4 regions of the Lentzea sp. NBC_00516 genome follow, and region 4 is predicted to be linked to each of the others. Evidence: riboswitches for the same ligand, from Rfam matches in the RefSeq annotation. Region 4 holds a riboswitch; each other region holds the start of a gene.
The links. A riboswitch is a leader RNA that binds a small molecule or an ion and turns the genes downstream of it on or off. The one in region 4 is predicted to bind cobalamin.
Positions count from the first base shown of each region.

Region 1: another riboswitch for cobalamin. It lies ahead of metE (5-methyltetrahydropteroyltriglutamate--homocysteine S-methyltransferase); the one in region 4 lies ahead of OG205_RS06730 (prenyltransferase/squalene oxidase repeat-containing protein).
Region 2: another riboswitch for cobalamin. It lies ahead of cobN (cobaltochelatase subunit CobN); the one in region 4 lies ahead of OG205_RS06730 (prenyltransferase/squalene oxidase repeat-containing protein).
Region 3: another riboswitch for cobalamin. It lies ahead of OG205_RS40110 (FecCD family ABC transporter permease); the one in region 4 lies ahead of OG205_RS06730 (prenyltransferase/squalene oxidase repeat-containing protein).

Region 1 is NZ_CP107840.1:3,346,912-3,351,116, forward strand. It holds gene OG205_RS14945 (AMP-binding protein) at 1-415, opposite strand, end outside; gene OG205_RS14950 (enoyl-CoA hydratase/isomerase family protein) at 408-1,148, opposite strand; gene OG205_RS14955 (TetR/AcrR family transcriptional regulator) at 1,225-1,785, shown strand; cobalamin riboswitch at 1,784-2,002, shown strand; gene metE (5-methyltetrahydropteroyltriglutamate--homocysteine S-methyltransferase) at 2,111-4,205, shown strand, end outside.
Region 2 is NZ_CP107840.1:9,637,796-9,642,000, forward strand. It holds gene OG205_RS44995 (precorrin-2 C(20)-methyltransferase) at 1-519, opposite strand, end outside; gene OG205_RS45000 (precorrin-8X methylmutase) at 516-1,136, opposite strand; gene OG205_RS45005 (hypothetical protein) at 1,133-2,209, opposite strand; cobalamin riboswitch at 2,218-2,352, shown strand; gene cobN (cobaltochelatase subunit CobN) at 2,388-4,205, shown strand, end outside.
Region 3 is NZ_CP107840.1:8,654,407-8,658,611, forward strand. It holds gene OG205_RS40095 (S8 family serine peptidase) at 1-357, shown strand, start outside; gene OG205_RS40100 (3-isopropylmalate dehydrogenase) at 634-1,671, shown strand; gene OG205_RS40105 (YciI family protein) at 1,794-2,213, opposite strand; cobalamin riboswitch at 2,318-2,437, shown strand; gene OG205_RS40110 (FecCD family ABC transporter permease) at 2,471-3,493, shown strand; gene OG205_RS40115 (ABC transporter ATP-binding protein) at 3,493-4,205, shown strand, end outside.
Region 4 is NZ_CP107840.1:1,529,044-1,533,248, forward strand. It holds gene OG205_RS06720 (ribonucleoside-diphosphate reductase subunit alpha) at 1-101, shown strand, start outside; gene OG205_RS06725 (ribonucleotide-diphosphate reductase subunit beta) at 98-1,126, shown strand; gene OG205_RS06730 (prenyltransferase/squalene oxidase repeat-containing protein) at 1,180-2,181, opposite strand; cobalamin riboswitch at 2,215-2,365, opposite strand; cobalamin riboswitch at 2,411-2,550, shown strand; gene OG205_RS06735 (hypothetical protein) at 2,634-4,205, shown strand, end outside.

The DNA.
Region 1 (4,205 bases), 1.8 Mb from region 4:
GCGCGGACACCTCGGCCTGCACGAACCCGTCGACGGGCTCCAACTTCTCGACGTAGTGCACCACGTGATCGGCGAGCAGTGGCCGGAACTCCTCGGTGCTGACCACGGCGACCACCTCGGCGGTCCGCAGCACGTGATCGGCGTCGACCGAGCGGTACCTGACGTTGAGCGGCACGGCCGTGGCACCGAGCTTGATCAGCGCGAACCACACCAGCGGGAACTCCGGCACGTTCCGCAGCATGATCCCGACCCGGTCACCCGCGCGGATCCCCTTGCCCCGCAACGCCTGCGCGTACCCGTCGGACAGCGCGTCGATCTGGGCGAACGTGAACGAGCCACCCGGATCGAACGTCCACGCGGTCTTGTCCGGCCACCGCGTGACGGCCGTCCGCAGCGCGAAGACGAGGTCAGCCACGGCCGAACTCCTCCCGTGGCTCGTCCCCCTCGCCGGACAGGCTCGTGACGATCGCGTGGTCGACCTCGGTCGCCATCGCCTGCTCCAGCGTCGAGTCCAGGCCCAGGTCGATCGCCTTTTTCGCGAGCCCGGCGGCGACCGGTGGCTGGTCGGCGATGCGGCGCGCGAGCTTCATCGCGTGCTTCTCGTGGTTCAGGACGTAGGAGTTGATCAGCCCCAGCTGGTGCGCGCGGGGAGCGTGGATCCGTTCGCCGAGCAGGAGCATCTCCTTGGCGCGCGCCAGGCCGACGAGCTTCGGCAACAGGCTGGAGATCCCGCCCGTCACGCTGAGCCCCACGCCGACCTCGGGAAACCCGAACTCCGCGCTGGTCTGCGCCACCACCAGGTCGCACCCCAGCGCGAACTCCGCGCCCGCGCCCAGCGCGTAGCCGTGGACCGCGGCGATCACGATGCCGGGGAAGTCGCGGATCGCGCGGGTCACGTCCTGGATGCGCTCCAGCCGTGCCCGCGTCTGCTCCTCGGTCTCGACCGGGACCGGCTCCTTCAGGTCGTGGCCGGCGCAGAACGCCTTGCCGCGCCCGGCCAGCACGATCACCCGCGCCTGGTCCTCCCGTGCCCGCGCGAACGCGGCCAGCAGGTCCTCGACCAGCGCCGGGACGACGGCGTTGAGCCGTTCCGGACGGTTCAGGTGCACCTGCGCGATGCCCTCGGCACAGGAGTAGTCGACGGTCATCTCTCCCCTTCGATCGATCGATCGATCGGGCCTGACGCTAGAGTGACGGCGTCCAGGCGGTCAAGGGAGGCAGCAGATGACGACGGAGGAACGGGTCCGCGAGGCCGCCGTGCGGTTGTTCGCCGAACGCGGCTTCCACGGCACCGGCATCCGCGACCTCGCGCAGGCCGCGGGGCTCTCGTCGGCGACGCTCTACCACTACATGGGCACCAAGGAAGACCTGCTGGTCGAGATCATGCGCACGAGCCTCACCGAGTTGATCGGCAAGGCCGAGCAGATCACCGGGGACGAGACCGACCGTCTCGTCTCGCTGGTCAAGATGCACGTGCGGGCGCACGCCGAGAAGCCGCGCGAGACAGCGGTGGTGGACGGCGAGATGCGTGCGCTGACCGGCGAGCGCCGCGAGGAGATCGTGGCGTTGCGCGACCGCTACGAACGCTTCTGGCAGGACGCGATCGACGACGGCGTGAAGGCGCGCAAGCTCAAGGTGGCCGATCCGAGTGTCGCCCGGCTGGCGTTGCTGGAGATGTGCAGCGGCGTCTCCCGGTGGTACTCCCCTGCCGGGCCGGTCAACTTGAGTGATCTCACCATTCAATACGCCGCCATGGCGCTGGGCATGCTCGGCGCCGCCCGCTAGTGTCGGTCCTGCCAGCGGTTCACCTGGGCTCGTTCCGGGTGGAGCAAAAGGGAACCCGGTGCGAGTCCGGGACTGCCCCGCAGCGGTGAGTGGGAACGAAAGCCGTCAGAAGCACTGGGTCTGCCAGATCTGGGAAGCGACGGCCGGTAGGAGCGAACCCCAGGGTTCGAGAACGGCGCCCACGAGTCCGAAGACCTGCCGCCGGTCCGCGCGCCGACCCGGTGCGCGGTGCTCCGGAGCCTCTCGGGCGGGCTGACGGGCACGGCTCCGTGCCGCCCTGCTCGCGTGTCTCCGGTGCTTCCGCACGCTCGCGAGGAGAGAGCCTGTGACCATTGGCAGCACTGTTTTCGGCTACCCCCGGATCGGACCGAAGCGCGAGCTGAAGCGCGCGGTCGAGCAGTACTGGGCCGGGAAGATCGACGAAGCCGCACTGCGGGAGACCGCCAGGAACCTGCGGGCCCAGACCTGGGCCGAACTGTCCGAACTGGACTCCGTGCCGTCGAACACGTTCTCGTTCTACGACCAGGTGCTCGACACGTCGTTGCTGTTCGACGCGATCCCGCAGCGGTTCCGCGACCTCGGACTGTCCGAACTGGACACCTACTTCGCGGCGGCACGCGGCCGGGACGGCGCCGCGGCCCTGGAACTCACGAAGTGGTTCGACACGAACTACCACTACCTGGTGCCGGAACTGGGCCCGGACACCGAGTTCCGGCTGGCCGGCGACAAGCCGATCGCCGAGTACCGCGAGGCGCTCGAACTCGGCATCACGACCCGGCCGGTACTGCTCGGCCCGGTCACGTACCTGTTGCTGGCCAAGAGCACGGTCCCCGGTTTCGAACCGCTGACGCTGCTCGACCGCCTGCTGGAGGCGTACGTCGAACTGCTCGGCCGCCTGCGCGTCGAGGGCGTGGAGTGGGTGCAGATCGACGAACCGGCGTTCGCCGCCGACCGCACACCGGCCGAACTGAACGCGTTGCGCCGCACGTACCGGACGCTCAGCGGGCTGCCCGGCAGGCCGAAGCTGCTGGTCACCGGCTACTACGGTGACCTGGGCGAGGCGCTGCCGATCCTGGCCTCCTCGCAGGTCGAGGCGATCGGCATCGACCTCGTGAGCGCGCCGGACACGTCGGTCGCGATCCCCGCGTTGCGCGACAAGATCCTGGTGGCCGGCCTGGTCGACGGCCGCAACGTGTGGCGCACCGACCTGCACGCCGCGCTGGCGAAGGCCGCGACGCTGCTGGGTTTCGCGAGCGAGGTCGTCGTGTCGTCGTCCTCCACGCTGCTGCACGTGCCGTACGACCTGGAGGCCGAGGACCTGGAGCCGGACGTGCAGGCGCGGCTCGCGTTCGCGCGGCAGAAGGTGCGCGAGATCGTGGTGCTGGGCAAGGCTTTGCGCGACGGGGCCGACGGTGCGTGGGCGGACGAGGCGAAGCGCCAGGTGCCCAGCCCGCGCCGCGACGACCACGTCCGGGCGCGCATCGCGTCGTTGCGGCCGGAGCACAGCCTCCGCGCGCCGTACGAGGACCGTGCCGCCGCCCAGCAGGCACGGCTCGGGTTGCCGCCGCTCGCGACCACGACGATCGGCTCGTTCCCGCAGACAGGTGACATCCGCAAGGCGCGCGCGGCCGTGCGCAGCGGTGAGATCACCGAGGACGAGTACGGGCAGCGGATGCGGGACGAGATCGGTCGCGTGATCGATCTGCAGGAGGACATCGGCCTGGACGTGCTGGTGCACGGCGAACCCGAGCGCAACGACATGGTCCAGTACTTCGCCGAGCACCTGGAAGGCTTCGCCAGCACGCAGTTCGCGTGGGTGCAGTCGTACGGGTCGCGGTGCGTGCGGCCGCCGATCATCCACGGCGACGTCTCGCGCCCGAAGGCGATGACGGTGCCGTGGAGCACCTACGCGCAGTCGCTGACGTCCAAGCCGGTCAAGGGAATGCTGACCGGTCCGGTGACGATCCTCGCGTGGTCGTTCGTCCGCGACGACCAGCCGCTGGCCGACACGGTGAACCAGGTGGCGCTGGCGTTGCGCGACGAGATCCGCGACCTGGAGGCCGCCGGGATCCGGGTGGTGCAGGTCGACGAACCGGCGTTGCGCGAGCTGCTCCCGTTGCGCCGGAAGGACCAACCGGCCTACCTGGAGTGGTCGGTGGGCGCGTTCCGGCTCGCCACCGCGGGTGCGACGCCGGGCACCCAGATCCACACCCACCTGTGCTACTCGGAGTTCGGCGAGGTGATCGGCGCGATCTCCGACCTCGACGCCGACGTCACGACCATCGAGGCCGCGCGGTCCAAGATGGAGATCCTGGAGGGCCTGGAGTTCCCGCGGGGCATCGGCCCCGGCGTCTACGACATCCACTCACCGCTGGTGCCGAGCGAGGACGACATCGTCTCGCTGATCACCGAAGCGGTGC
Region 2 (4,205 bases), 1.9 Mb from region 4:
GAGCCTGGTCGCGAGTTCGGCGGGCGGCAGCGTGCCCGGCAGGATCGTGAGCACCTCGTCGCGTTCCACGAGCGGTGTGCCGAGTACTGCTGAAGCGCCGCTCACGGACGTGACGCCGGGGACCACCTCCCACTCGTAGCGGTCGGCCAGGCGTTTGTGCATGTGCATGTAGGAGCCGTAGAAGAACGGGTCTCCAGCGGCCAGGACGACGACGACGCGTCCGGCGTCGAGGTGCGCGGCCAGCTTGGCGGCGGCCTCCTCGTAGAAGGCGTCGATCTCACCCTGGTAGTCGTCCGTGTCCTCAGTGGTGACCGGGTAGACGAGCTGTTCCATGATCTGCGGATTCGGATCGTCCTGGCTGCGGAAGTAGGGCGCCGCGATGGTCTTCGCGACCGACTTGCCGTGCCGGGCGCTGTGGTACGCCACCACGTCGGCTTCGTTGATGAGCCGCGCGGCCTTGACCGTCAGGAGTTCCGGGTCGCCGGGACCCAGGCCGACGCCGTAGAGCTTGCCCGTCATTCTTCTTCGCTCGCAATCGCGTTGATGGCCGCCGCCGTCATGGCACTGCCGCCGCGCCGGCCGCGCACCACGAGGTGCTCCAGATCCGTTGCGGCCAAAGCTTCCTTGGACTCCGCGGCCCCGATGAACCCGACCGGGATGCCCAGGACCGCGGCGGGCCTCGGGGCTCCGGCGGCGATCAGGTCGAGGAGGTGGAACAACGCCGTGGGGGCGTTGCCGATCGCGATCACCGCGCCGTCGAACCGGTCCGCGAGCAGCTCCAGGGCGGCGGCGCTGCGCGTGTTGCCGATGGTCTGCGCCAGCTCCGGTGTCCGCGGATCCTGCAGGTAGCAAAGGACTTCGTTGTCCTTGGGCAAGCGGCGGCGGGTCACGCCGGACGCGACCATGTTGGCGTCGCACAGGATCGGCGCACCGTTCCGCAACGCCTCCCGGGCGTCGCGCACGACGTTCGGGGAGAATGCGACGTCGTCCGGCAGGTCGGTCATGCCGCACGCGTGGATCATGCGGACGACGACTTTCGCGACGTCGGCGGGGAACCTGGTGAGGTCCGACTCCGCGCGAATGGTGGCGAAGGACTGGCGGTAGATCTCCGCCCCGTCCCTGATGTACTGCGTCAACGGATCTCCTCGTAGCCGTCGCCGGTCGCGACGAACTCGGTCACATCGCCGGCGGGACGACCGCAGCGGCGGGCACAGCCCGACCAGTGCACGGCGCCGGGAGTGTCGGACCTGCTCCCTAGAATTGAAATTGGGGGTACCCGGCCTGGCGCGTGTGTGTGGTCGGACGCATCGGGCCGTGTGTGCGCATCGGGCCGTGTGCGGCCGTTGACCCAAGCGCGCGCATCGGCGCGTACGTCGGAGAGCGACTTCGCGCAGCCGGGGCGTCCGGTGCAGGCGCTGACGCCGTGCCACGGGGAGACCGGGTCGGTGATGAGGCCGGAGGTGTCGGTGCCGGCGGGGACGACCAGGCTGCGCCACGGGGTCAGGCGGAGCGGGACGCCCGGGAGTTGGTGGGCGTCGAGCCGGCCCAGTGGAACGCCTGGGGTCAACGGTGAAGGTGCGACAGGAGTCACAGCCGGGACGAACAAGGCCTCGGAGGAGGCGCCGAAGTGGGCGGTGATCTTTCGCACACCGTCGTCCACTTCGGACAGGCGCCAGGACGCGCCGCGGAGCTGCTGGAAGAGGCGGGCGGCGGTGACCACCGCGTCGACGGGGTCGGTGACGCGGATGCCGGTGTCGCGGCCGGCGAGCAGGAGCACGTCGCCTGCCAGGCCGATGTCGCCGCCCAGCCCGCTCACCGAGGCCCCGACCGTCACCAGGAAACGCCCTGGTAGCGAAGCCAGCGCCGGGTCCGCGCACAGGGCCGCGTCGATCGCGTCGACCAGCGCCTGGTTGTCGTCCAGCGGGGCGGCGATGATGTTGCGGATCCGCTCGTGCGACGCGGAGGGCAGCAGTCCGGCCGCGGCCAGTCGCGCGCCCAGTTCCACGCCGTCCGCCAGCCCCCTGATCTGGAGGTTCGCCCGCGAGGTCAGTTCGACCGAGCCGGTGCCGAGTTCGAGCGACGCGAGGCGCACGACGTCCCACTGAGCAGCGGAAAGAGTGCCGCCCGGCACCCGGATGCGCGCCAGCCCGCCGTCGGCCGCGGCGTGCAGCTCGACGGCGCCGGGGCAGGCGTCCGGGTGACTACGCATAGGTCGGACTGTAACCCGCCGGTTAGGGTGAGCCCGAACGACGAAGCGCAGGAGGAAGCCGGTGTGAATCCGGCGCGGTCCCGCCACTGTGACCAGCGAACACCGCTGGGAGTCAGGAACTCCGCTTCGCCAGTCACCCGCACTTTGGGGCGAGGACCCCACGAGGGATGGAGCCTGCGTGATCCTGTTGCTGTCGACCTCCGACACCGACCTGCTGTCGGCGCGTGCGAGCGGCGCCGAGTACCGGCTCGGCAACCCCGCGCGACTCACGACCGACGACCTGCCCGAGTTGATCCAGGACGTCAGCCTCGTCCTCGTGCGCATCCTCGGCGGGCGCCGGATGTGGGAGGAAGGCCTCGACTGGCTGCTGGCGTGCGGCCTGCCGGTGGTGGTGCTCGGCGGCGAGCAGCAGCCGGACGCCGCGCTGATGGAGCTGTCGACGGTGCCCGGTGGCGTGTGCGCCGAGGCGCACCTCTACCTCGCGCACGGCGGTCCGGCGAACCTCACCGAGCTGCACAAGTTCCTGTCGGACACCGTGCTGCTGACCGGCCACGGCTTCGAGGCCCCCGCCGCCACCCCCACGTGGGGTGTGCTGGAACGCGAGGGCACCCCAGAAGGCCCGACGGTCGCGGTGCTCTACTACCGCGCGCATCACGTGGCCGGGAACACTGCCTTCGTCCACGCCCTGTGCGACGCGATCGAGGCCAAGGGCGGGAAGCCCCTGCCGGTCTTCTGCTCCTCGCTGCGCACCGCCGAACCCGAACTGCTCGACACGCTGCGCCAAGCCGACGCGCTCGTCGTGACGGTGCTCGCGGCGGGCGGCACGAACCCCGCGAAGGCGTCCGCCGGTGGCGACGACGACGCGTGGGACGTCGGCGCGCAAGCCGCGCTCGACGTGCCGATCCTGCAGGGGTTGTGCCTCACGTCGAGCCGCGAGTCGTGGGACGAGAACGACGACGGACTGTCTCCTTTGGACACCGCGACCCAGGTCGCGATCCCCGAGTTCGACGGCCGGATCATCACGGTTCCGTTCTCCTTCAAGGAGATCGACTCCGACGGCCTCACCGTCTACGTGGCCGACCCGGAACGGGCGCTGCGCGTCGCGGGCATCGCGGTCCGGCACGGCAGGCTGCGGCACATCCCGGTCGCGGAGCGCAAGATCGCGGTGATGCTGTCGGCGTACCCGACCAAGCACTCCCGCATCGGCAACGCGGTCGGCCTGGACACGCCGGCGTCGACCGTGCGGTTGCTGAAGGCCATGCAGGAGCACGGTTACGACATCGGCGACGCGCTGCCGGGTGTGCAGGAGCTGGACGGCGACGCGCTGATCCACGCGTTGATCGCGGCCGGTGGTCAGGACGCGGACTGGCTGACGCAGGAGCAGTTCGAGAGCAACCCCGTGCGCATCGCGGCCGCGGACTACCGGGAGTTCTACGAGACGCTTCCCGAGGACTTCCGCGAGTCGATGCAGGAGCACTGGGGCGAGGCCCCTGGCACGCTCTTCGTGGACCACAGCAAGTCCAAGGACGGCGAGATCGTGCTGGCCGCGTTGCGGTCCAACAACGTCGTCGTGATCGTGCAGCCGCCGCGCGGGTTCGGCGAGAACCCGATCGCGATCTACCACGACCCGGACCTGCCGCCGTCGCACCACTACCTCGCGGCGTACCGGTGGATCGAGTCGAACTTCGGCGCGGACGCGGTCGTGCACGTCGGCAAGCACGGCAACCTGGAGTGGTTGCCCGGCAAGACCGTCGGCATGTCGGCATCCTGTGGCACGGACGCGGCGCTCGGCGATCTGCCGCTGGTCTACCCGTTCCTCGTCAACGACCCCGGTGAGGGCACGCAGGCCAAGCGCCGCGCGCACGCCACGCTGGTCGACCACCTCGTGCCGCCGATGGCCCGCGCCGACAGCTACGGCGACATCGCGCGCCTGGAGCAGTTGCTGGACGAGTACGGCAACATCTCCGCGATGGACCCGGCCAAGCTGCCGGCGGCC
Region 3 (4,205 bases), 2.9 Mb from region 4:
CCGGTGCTGCTGAGCGCACTGGGCATCGACGCGACGAAGGACACGGCCCGCCTCTCGTACGTCGTGGGCGTCGGTGGCTACTACGCCGCGCCGGGCAACGCGAACAAGCTCGTCGACGTCATCGACCGCAACCTGTCCTACGACCCGCTCAAGCCGGGTCTGTGGGCGCAAGGCGGCGGCGACGCGGCGCTCTCGTACCTCGCGAAGCCGGGTACCGCGCTCGTGGTGAACAAGAACGAGGCCTCGCTGAAGGCCGACAAGTCCGAGGGGCTGCTGGTCCTCAACCACCACAACGCCAACGGTGACCGCGCGTCGGTCGTCCTGGTGAAGTCGAGTGGCCGGGGCGGCGCCTACTAGATCGGATGTTTCACGAGAGGCCCGGTTCTTCGTTTGGAACCGGGCCTCTCGGCATGTCACGGCCTGGAACTGCCTGCCGTCACCCCTTGACGCGACCCCGTTCCTGCGGTCGAGTGACACTCGAAAGTGGGATATGGGCCGTGTGGGTGTCCCGCAGTACGGGAGATAACACCCCGATGGGGTGTCCGGCATGCGGCGAGCGGCCTGGATGCCGGTAGCCTTTCGCGAAGGAAAGTAGTCCCACCAATTGGGGACTGACACCTGGGAGGTGTGTGGATGCGGCTCGCAGTGATCCCAGGAGACGGGATCGGGCCCGAGGTCATCGCTGAGGCCCTGAAGGTCCTCGGAGAGGTCGTTCCGGCGGCCGAGATCACTCGCTACGACCTCGGCGCGGCGCGCTGGCACGCCACGGGAGAGTTGTTGCCCGAGTCGGTGCTGGGAGAGCTTCGCCAGCACGACGCGATCCTGCTCGGCGCGGTGGGCGACCCGTCGGTGCCGAGCGGAATTCTGGAGCGGGGCCTGCTTCTGAGGCTGCGCTTCGAACTTGACCACCACGTGAACCTCCGCCCGGCTCGTCTCTACCCCGGTGTCCGCAGCCCGCTCGCGGACCCGCCGGAGATCGACATGGTGGTGGTCCGCGAGGGCACAGAAGGCCCGTACGCGGGCAACGGCGGCCTGCTCCGCAAGGACACGCCGCACGAGATCGCCACCGAGGTCTCGCTGAACACGTCGTTCGGCGTCGAGCGCGTGGTCCGGGACGCCTTCGCGCGTGCCTCGAACCGTCCGCGCCGGCACCTGACCTTGGTGCACAAGACGAACGTCCTCACGTACGCCGGCTCGTTGTGGTCGCGCGTGGTCGAGGAGGTCTCGCTGCAGCACCCTGAGGTCACCGTGGCCTACCAGCACGTGGACGCGGCGACCATTCACCTGGTCACCGACCCGGGCCGGTACGACGTGATCGTCACCGACAACCTGTTCGGCGACATCCTGACCGACCTCGCCGCCGCCGTCACGGGTGGCATCGGCCTGGCCGCGTCGGGAAACATGGACGTGACCCGTCGCAACCCGTCGATGTTCGAGCCGGTCCACGGTTCGGCACCGGACATCGCGGGCCAGGGCATCGCGGACCCGACGGCCGCCGTGCTGTCGGTCGCGCTGCTGCTCGACCACCTCGGCGAGCACGAGTCGGCACGCCGGATCGAGGCCTCAGTGGCCTTTGATCTCGCTACCAGGGACCACCAGTCGCCTGGGGCCACCTACGCCATCGGCGACCGTCTCGCGGCACTCGTGTCGTCGAACGTCCGCACTGGCTGAGGTTCATCCGCAAGACGTTTTGAAGCCCCGGCCGGATTTTCCGGCCGGGGCTGTTTTTTTCACGAGTAACCAGTACAGGAAGGCGTTGCCCAGATACGCCGGGGCGCCTTCGCGGGCTCCGGTCAAAGTTGGCCGTTGGCTTCCCTCCATGTGCGCTCCTTCTGGATCCACTCGTTGTCCTGCGGGAACTCGTCGATCGTCGGCACGCGCCGGATCTCGGTCTTGAACCCCGGGCCGGCCATCGGCATGCGCTTGGCCCACTCGATCGCCTCCTCCTTCGAGGACACGTTGAGGAGGTAGAAGCCGTTGAACAGCTCCTTGGTCTCGCCGTAGGGGCCGTCCGTGACGACCGGGGGTTCGGCGGAGTAGTCGACGACGACGCCCTCGGACGGCTCGGAAAGCCCCTCGGCGGCCAGCAGCACGCCGGCGCGGACCAGTTCCTCGTTGAACGCGCCGACCGTCTCCAGCATCTTGTCGAAGTCGAATTCGCCCATGTTCGCGTAGGCCTCGTCGGTGGCACGCATGATCAGGATGTACTTCACGGTGGATCTCCTCGCTCGTTGTCTTCCTCGGTGACGTCCACAGGTCGAACGGGCCGCTGCCCGGATCGACATCACACCCCGAGAATTTTCGAACTTTCTGTTTTCGCAGGTAGGGTCGGGTCAGTCGTGCGTGGGGGAAGACCGGTCGAAGTCCGGCGCTGACCCGCAACGGTAGGTCCCACCCAGGGACGAGCCCGAACACCCGCTCACGGTGCCCTAGAACTTCCGACTCCGCCGTGGACTGCGGGAAGGACCCAGTGCTCTCCAAGATCAGCGTGCTCGTCGGCGTGCTCGCCGTCAGCCTCGTCGCGGGCGTCGCGCTCGGCCCCGTCTCCGTTCCGTTCGACCTCACGCTCGAACTGCTGTGGGCGGCGCTGACCGGTGGCACGATCCCCGCCGACCTCGCCGGGCAGTACCACATCGTCTGGGACATCCGGCTTCCCCGCGTCCTGCTGGCCGCGGTCGTCGGGGCGGGGCTGAGCACCGTCGGCGTCGCGATCCAGGCGATGGTGCGCAACGCGTTGGCCGACCCCTACGTGCTCGGCATCTCGTCGGGAGCGAGTGTGGGGGCGACGGCGGTGGCGACGCTCGGAATCCTGTCCGGTCTCGGCGTCTACGCGTTGTCGGTGGGGGCGTTCCTGACCGGTCTCGGCGCCACGGCCCTGGTCTACATCACCGCGCGCACGAGCCGTGGGCTCACACCGTTGCGGCTCGTGCTGACCGGGACGGCGCTCGCGTACGGGTTCTCCGCCGTGGCGATGCTGCTGGTGTTCCAGGCGCCGCGCGGTGAGGCGGCGCGGGCCGCGATGTTCTGGTTGCTCGGCAGCCTCGGCGGGGCGAACTGGCAGTCGCTGCCCGTCGCCGCCGTCGTGACCGCGGCCGGCATCGTCTACCTGGCGACCAAGGCGCGGAAGCTCAACGCGCTGGCGATGGGCGACGAGACCGCGACCACGCTCGGCGTCGCGGTCAACCGGTTCCGCACGCACCTGTTCATCGTCACCGCCGCCATGACCGGCGTGCTGGTGGCGGTCAGCGGCGCCGTCGGGTTCGTCGGGCTGATGCTGCCGCACCTGACGCGCATGGTCGTCGGCGCAGACCACCGCAAGGTCCTGGCGCTCGCACCGCTGGCCGGAGCGTCGTTCCTGGTGTGGGTCGACGTGGCCGCGCGGATGCTCGCCGCACCGGAGGAACTGCCGCTCGGCGTCATCACGGCCGCGCTCGGCGTGCCGTGCTTCATCTTCCTGATGCGCCGCAGGTCCTACGTCTTCGGAGGCCGCTGATGCGCGTCGAGCTGCACGACGTCACCGTCCGGAACATCATCTCCGGCATTTCGTTGAACGCCTCCGGTGAGGTCGTCGGCATCGTCGGCCCCAACGGCAGCGGCAAGTCGACGACGTTGCGCTGTGTGTACAGGGCGCTCAAGCCGGACGCCGGCACCGTCCTGCTCGACGGCGAGAACGTCCACAAGCGACACGACGTCGCCCGCCACCTCGCCGCTCTGACCCAGGAGTCGCAGGTCGAGTTCGACTTCACGGTCGCCGAGGTCGTGGAGATGGGCAGGCTGCCGCACGACCGCGATCCCGCGCGTGATTCCCGGGTGGTTTCCGAAGCACTGTCCACCGTGGACGTGTCGCACCTCGCTTCACGCAGCTTCCTCAGTTTGTCCGGCGGGGAGCGTCAACGCGTGCTCATCGCTCGCGCGATCGCCCAGGAACCGCGCGTGCTCGTGCTGGACGAGCCCACGAACCACCTCGACATCCGGCATCAGCTCGACGTTCTCCGGCTCACGCGCGGGCTGGGCATCACGGTTCTGACGGTTCTGCACGATCTGAACCTCGCCGCTTCCTTCTGCGACCGGCTGTACGTGCTGGACGAAGGACGGATCGTCGCGTCCGGCACACCGGCCGAGGTGCTGGTCCCCGAGCTGATCGCCAAGGTTTTCCACGTCACCGCGCACGTCGTGCGGCATCCGACCACGGGAGTTCCCCAGCT
Region 4 (4,205 bases):
CGACGACGACCACGGCGGCGCCGACCGTGCCCGTCGTGACGTCGGACGAAGCCATCGCCTGCTCCCTCGAAAACCCCGAGTCCTGTGAGGCCTGCCAGTGACCACGCTCGCCAGCACCGCGCGTCAGAACGCCCTGCTCGACCCCGGCATGGACCTCACCCTGCGGCCCATGCGCTACCCGCTCTTCTACGAGCGTTTCCGCGACGCCATCAAGAACACGTGGACCGTCGAGGAAGTCGACCTGCACTCGGACCTCGCCGACCTGAACAAGCTCTCGGAGGCCGAGCGACACCTGGTCAACCGGCTCGTCGCGTTCTTCGCGACCGGGGACACGATCGTCGCGAACAACCTCGTGCTCAACCTCTACGAGCACGTGAACGCGCCGGAGGCCCGGCTCTACCTGTCGCGGCAGCTGTTCGAGGAGGCCGTGCACGTCCAGTTCTACCTGACGCTGCTCGACACCTACCTGCCCGACGAGAACGACCGCATCGAGGCGTTCGCCGCCGTCGAGACGATTCCGTCGATCCGTGCCAAGGCCGAGTTCTGCTACAAGTGGATCGACTCGATCTCGAGCCTCAAGCAGCTGGAGTCGCGGGAGGACCGCAGGTCGTTCCTGCTCAACCTGATCTGCTTCGCGGCGTGCATCGAGGGCCTGTTCTTCTACGGCGCCTTCGCCTACGTCTACTTCCTGCGTTCGCGCGGCCTGCTGAACGGTCTCGCGTCGGGCACCAACTGGGTGTTCCGCGACGAGTCGATGCACATGGCGTTCGCGTTCGACGTCGTGGACACCGTGCGCCGCGAGGAGCCGGACCTGTTCGACGACTCCTTGTACGAGGAGGTCAAGCAGATGTTGCGCGAGGCCGTCGAGGCCGAGGTGCAGTTCGCGGAGGACCTGCTCGGTGGCGGTGTCGCCGGCATGTCGGTGGCGGACATGCGGTCCTATTTGGAGCATGTCGCGGACCGGCGGCTGCAGGTGCTCGGCATCGAGCCGATCTACGGTTCCAAGAACCCGTTCGCGTTCATGGAGCTGCAGGACGTGCAGGAGCTGTCGAACTTCTTCGAACGGCGCGTGTCGGCCTACCAGGTCGGTGTGACCGGCACGGTGGCGTTCGACGAGGACTTCTGAGTCGTGCGGGTGCGGTGCCCTTGACCGGGAAGCCGGTCAGGGGCACCGCTTCGTCAGCAGGCGAGCGTCGGCGCGGCGGGGTTGCCGCCGCCGTCGAGGTTCGCGAGCTTGACCCCGGTCAGGCCGAGGACCGCCTGAGCCGTGGCACGCGGAGCGGTCGTCTGGTCGAATCCCGTTGCGTCGTAGGCGATCGCGCCTCGGTCCGCGACGGCACCCGGGCAGCCGACCGCGAGCGAACGCAGGAACTGCCGTGCCTGCGTCGCGGCGGCCGGGCGGTGACCGGCCAGCGCCTGCGCGGCCAGACCGGTGCTGTTCGCGTTGGACGCGTTGGCGCCGACGGAGAAACCGCCGTCGGCGTTCTGCTTCGACACGAGCCACGTGGTGCCTTCGGCGGCGTTCACGCTGTCACCGGTGGCGCGCAACGCCTGCACGACCAGCGCGGTCGAGTCCACGTCACTGGCGCACGGGGTCTGGCCGAAGTTCAGCGGGAAACCTCCGTCAGGACACTGGGTTCCGGCGAGGAAGGTCCTGGCCGCCGCGGGCGTGCCGCCCGGCGTGCGGTCGAGGGCCAGCAGCGCCAGGGACTGGGTGAAGGCGTTGGAGAAGTCACCGAAGTCCGAGCGGTCGGAGAACCTGCCCGACGGCGCGAGCAGGCCGCGCAGACCGGCTTCCAGGTCGGCACCGCCGAACGAGTTGCCGTTCTTGTGCCGCACCTTCGCCGCCAGCAACAGCTTGGCGTGCGCGCCCGCGTAGGCCTCGGTGCCGGAACCGACGTACCCGGTGGTGATCTCCGGCTTGGCCAGCCACGTGATGGCCTTCTCGGCGTTGGTGTCCGAGGAACGAGCGGCCGCGAACGCGAAGATCGCGTCGATGGTCAGGCCCTGGTCGGGGAACTTCTCGCCACCGAAGTCGGCCTCGAACCGTTCGCCGTCGACCAGTTGCCGCGCGAGCCAGCCCGCGGCGGCGTCGGACTTGTTGTGCGTTGCCGCCACCGCGGGGGTGACAGCGGTGCCAATGCCCAGCATCAGGACAGCAGCGAGCACCAGACGTCTCATGAGAACCCTTTCCCGCACTTCCACGACAGGAGTTGGTGAACACCGCGCGATGCGGGTGACCGGGCTCGCCCGAATGGGCACACCGTTGCGGGACAGCGCCGGATTCTCACCGGACTTCCCCCGCGCCGCGCTGAACGCCCAACAGGTTCTCATGTCGCGCAAGACCTCGTGCCGAGTTGCGATGTGACGCTCGCCTCCGACCCCGAAGGCGGTGCCGATCGGCGGTTTCCAGGTGTTAGCCTCGCTCGGCTCGACAACTTCATACCTCGCCCGTGACGGGGAAGCCGGTCGGAATCCGGCACTGTCGCGCAACCGTGGGCCACTGCTGCAGTGGCGAGTCGGGTCACCATCCGGGCGGGGTGAACAGACCGACCGCTGTCGCGAAACGCAGGGGTGGCTGCCGGCGCCCCGCGCCGTCTCCTCTCCTCGAGCAGCACGAGGAGGGGGAGAGGATGACCCGGCGAAGGAGCCTGGCCGCACTGGCGTTCGTCGTCAGCGCGGGCCTGATCACCACGGCGATCGCCGGAACCGCGGCCGCCGCGGGAGATCGCGAAGCCGCCCACTCCAGCTCCGTGTGGCTCTCCCACCAGCTTCGACCCGACGGCACCCTGGAGAACCCGCTCGGCGGCGAGCTGCCCGACCACGGTCTGATGATCGACCTGGTCTTCGCGATGCACGCGTCCGGCGACGGCGCGCTCGCCGAGCCGATCGTCAAGTTCCTGGACGACCAGGGGCACGCCACCGACTACTTCACCTGGGACGGCCTCGCTCCCGGCCAGGGCTTCGACCAGATCATCGTCGGCGGTGCTGTGGCCAAGACCCTGCTCACCGCGCAGATCTCCGGCCGCGACCCGCGCGACTTCGACGGCCACGACATGGTCGCCGAGACGAAGGCGGCGATCCGCCGTTCCGGCGTCGACGCCGGCCGGATCAGCGACTACTCGAAGAACCCCGAGTGGTCGGACATGGTGAACAACAACGCCAACATGTTCGGCCAGTCCCTCGCCGTGATCGGCCTGGCGGTGGCGGGGGAGAACGACCAGCCCGCCATCGACAAGATGGTGACGCAGCAGTGTTCCGAGGGCTATTTCCGGATCTTCTTCGGGTACGTGCAGGGGCCTGAGGGCCTCAAGGTGTCGTCGTGTGACGAGGGCAAGGCCGACGGCTCGTCGTCCCCGGACGGTGACGCGACCGGCCTCGCGCTGTCGGCCATGCTCGCCGCGAAGCGCGCCGGGGCGGCCGGGCTCGACGAGCCGATCGCCAGGACCGTGACGTGGCTGAAGAACAACCAGGCCGACAGTGGTGGCTGGGGTGGCGGTGTCGGGACCGAGGCGCCGAACACCAACAGCACCGGCCTGATCGTGCAGGCGCTCGCTGATGCAGGCGGCGCAGGCCCTGAGGTGGGCAGGGGCACGGAGTTCCTGAAGTCCGCGCAGGCAGGCGAGTCCGACTCGGGCACCGCGCTGGCCGGGCAGATCGGTGCGATCGCGTACAACCCGGCCTCGTACCAGGCAGCGCGCACCGGCGGCATCTCCGGCATCGACACGTGGATCAGGGCGAGCGCGCAGGCCTCGCTCGGGTTGTCGCAGACCGGTTTCTACGCGCTCGCCAAGGGCGAAGGGCCCGAGCCCACCACGCCGAGCAGCACCACGACGACGACCACGTCTCGAACCACCACGACTTCTCAGAGCACGACGACCACGCCGCCACCTGTCACCGGGCACACCACGACCGCGACGGTCACCGTTCAGACGCCCGCGCCGGCGACCAGGCCGAAGGCCGTGGTCCGCCAACCTGCCCCGGCGCCGAAGACCGTGCAACCGGCCGCGAAGACGTCCGCCGCGAAGCTCGGCGCCTATCTGGCCAACAAGCTCGTGCGCGGCGACCACGTCGAGGTCACCGAGAACGACAGGACCTACGTCGACTACGACGCGACCGCGGACCTGGTGCTGGCGCTGCACGCGTTGGGCGAACAGCCGGACGCGGCGAAGAAGGCCACGGAGTTCCTGCTGACGCCGGACGCG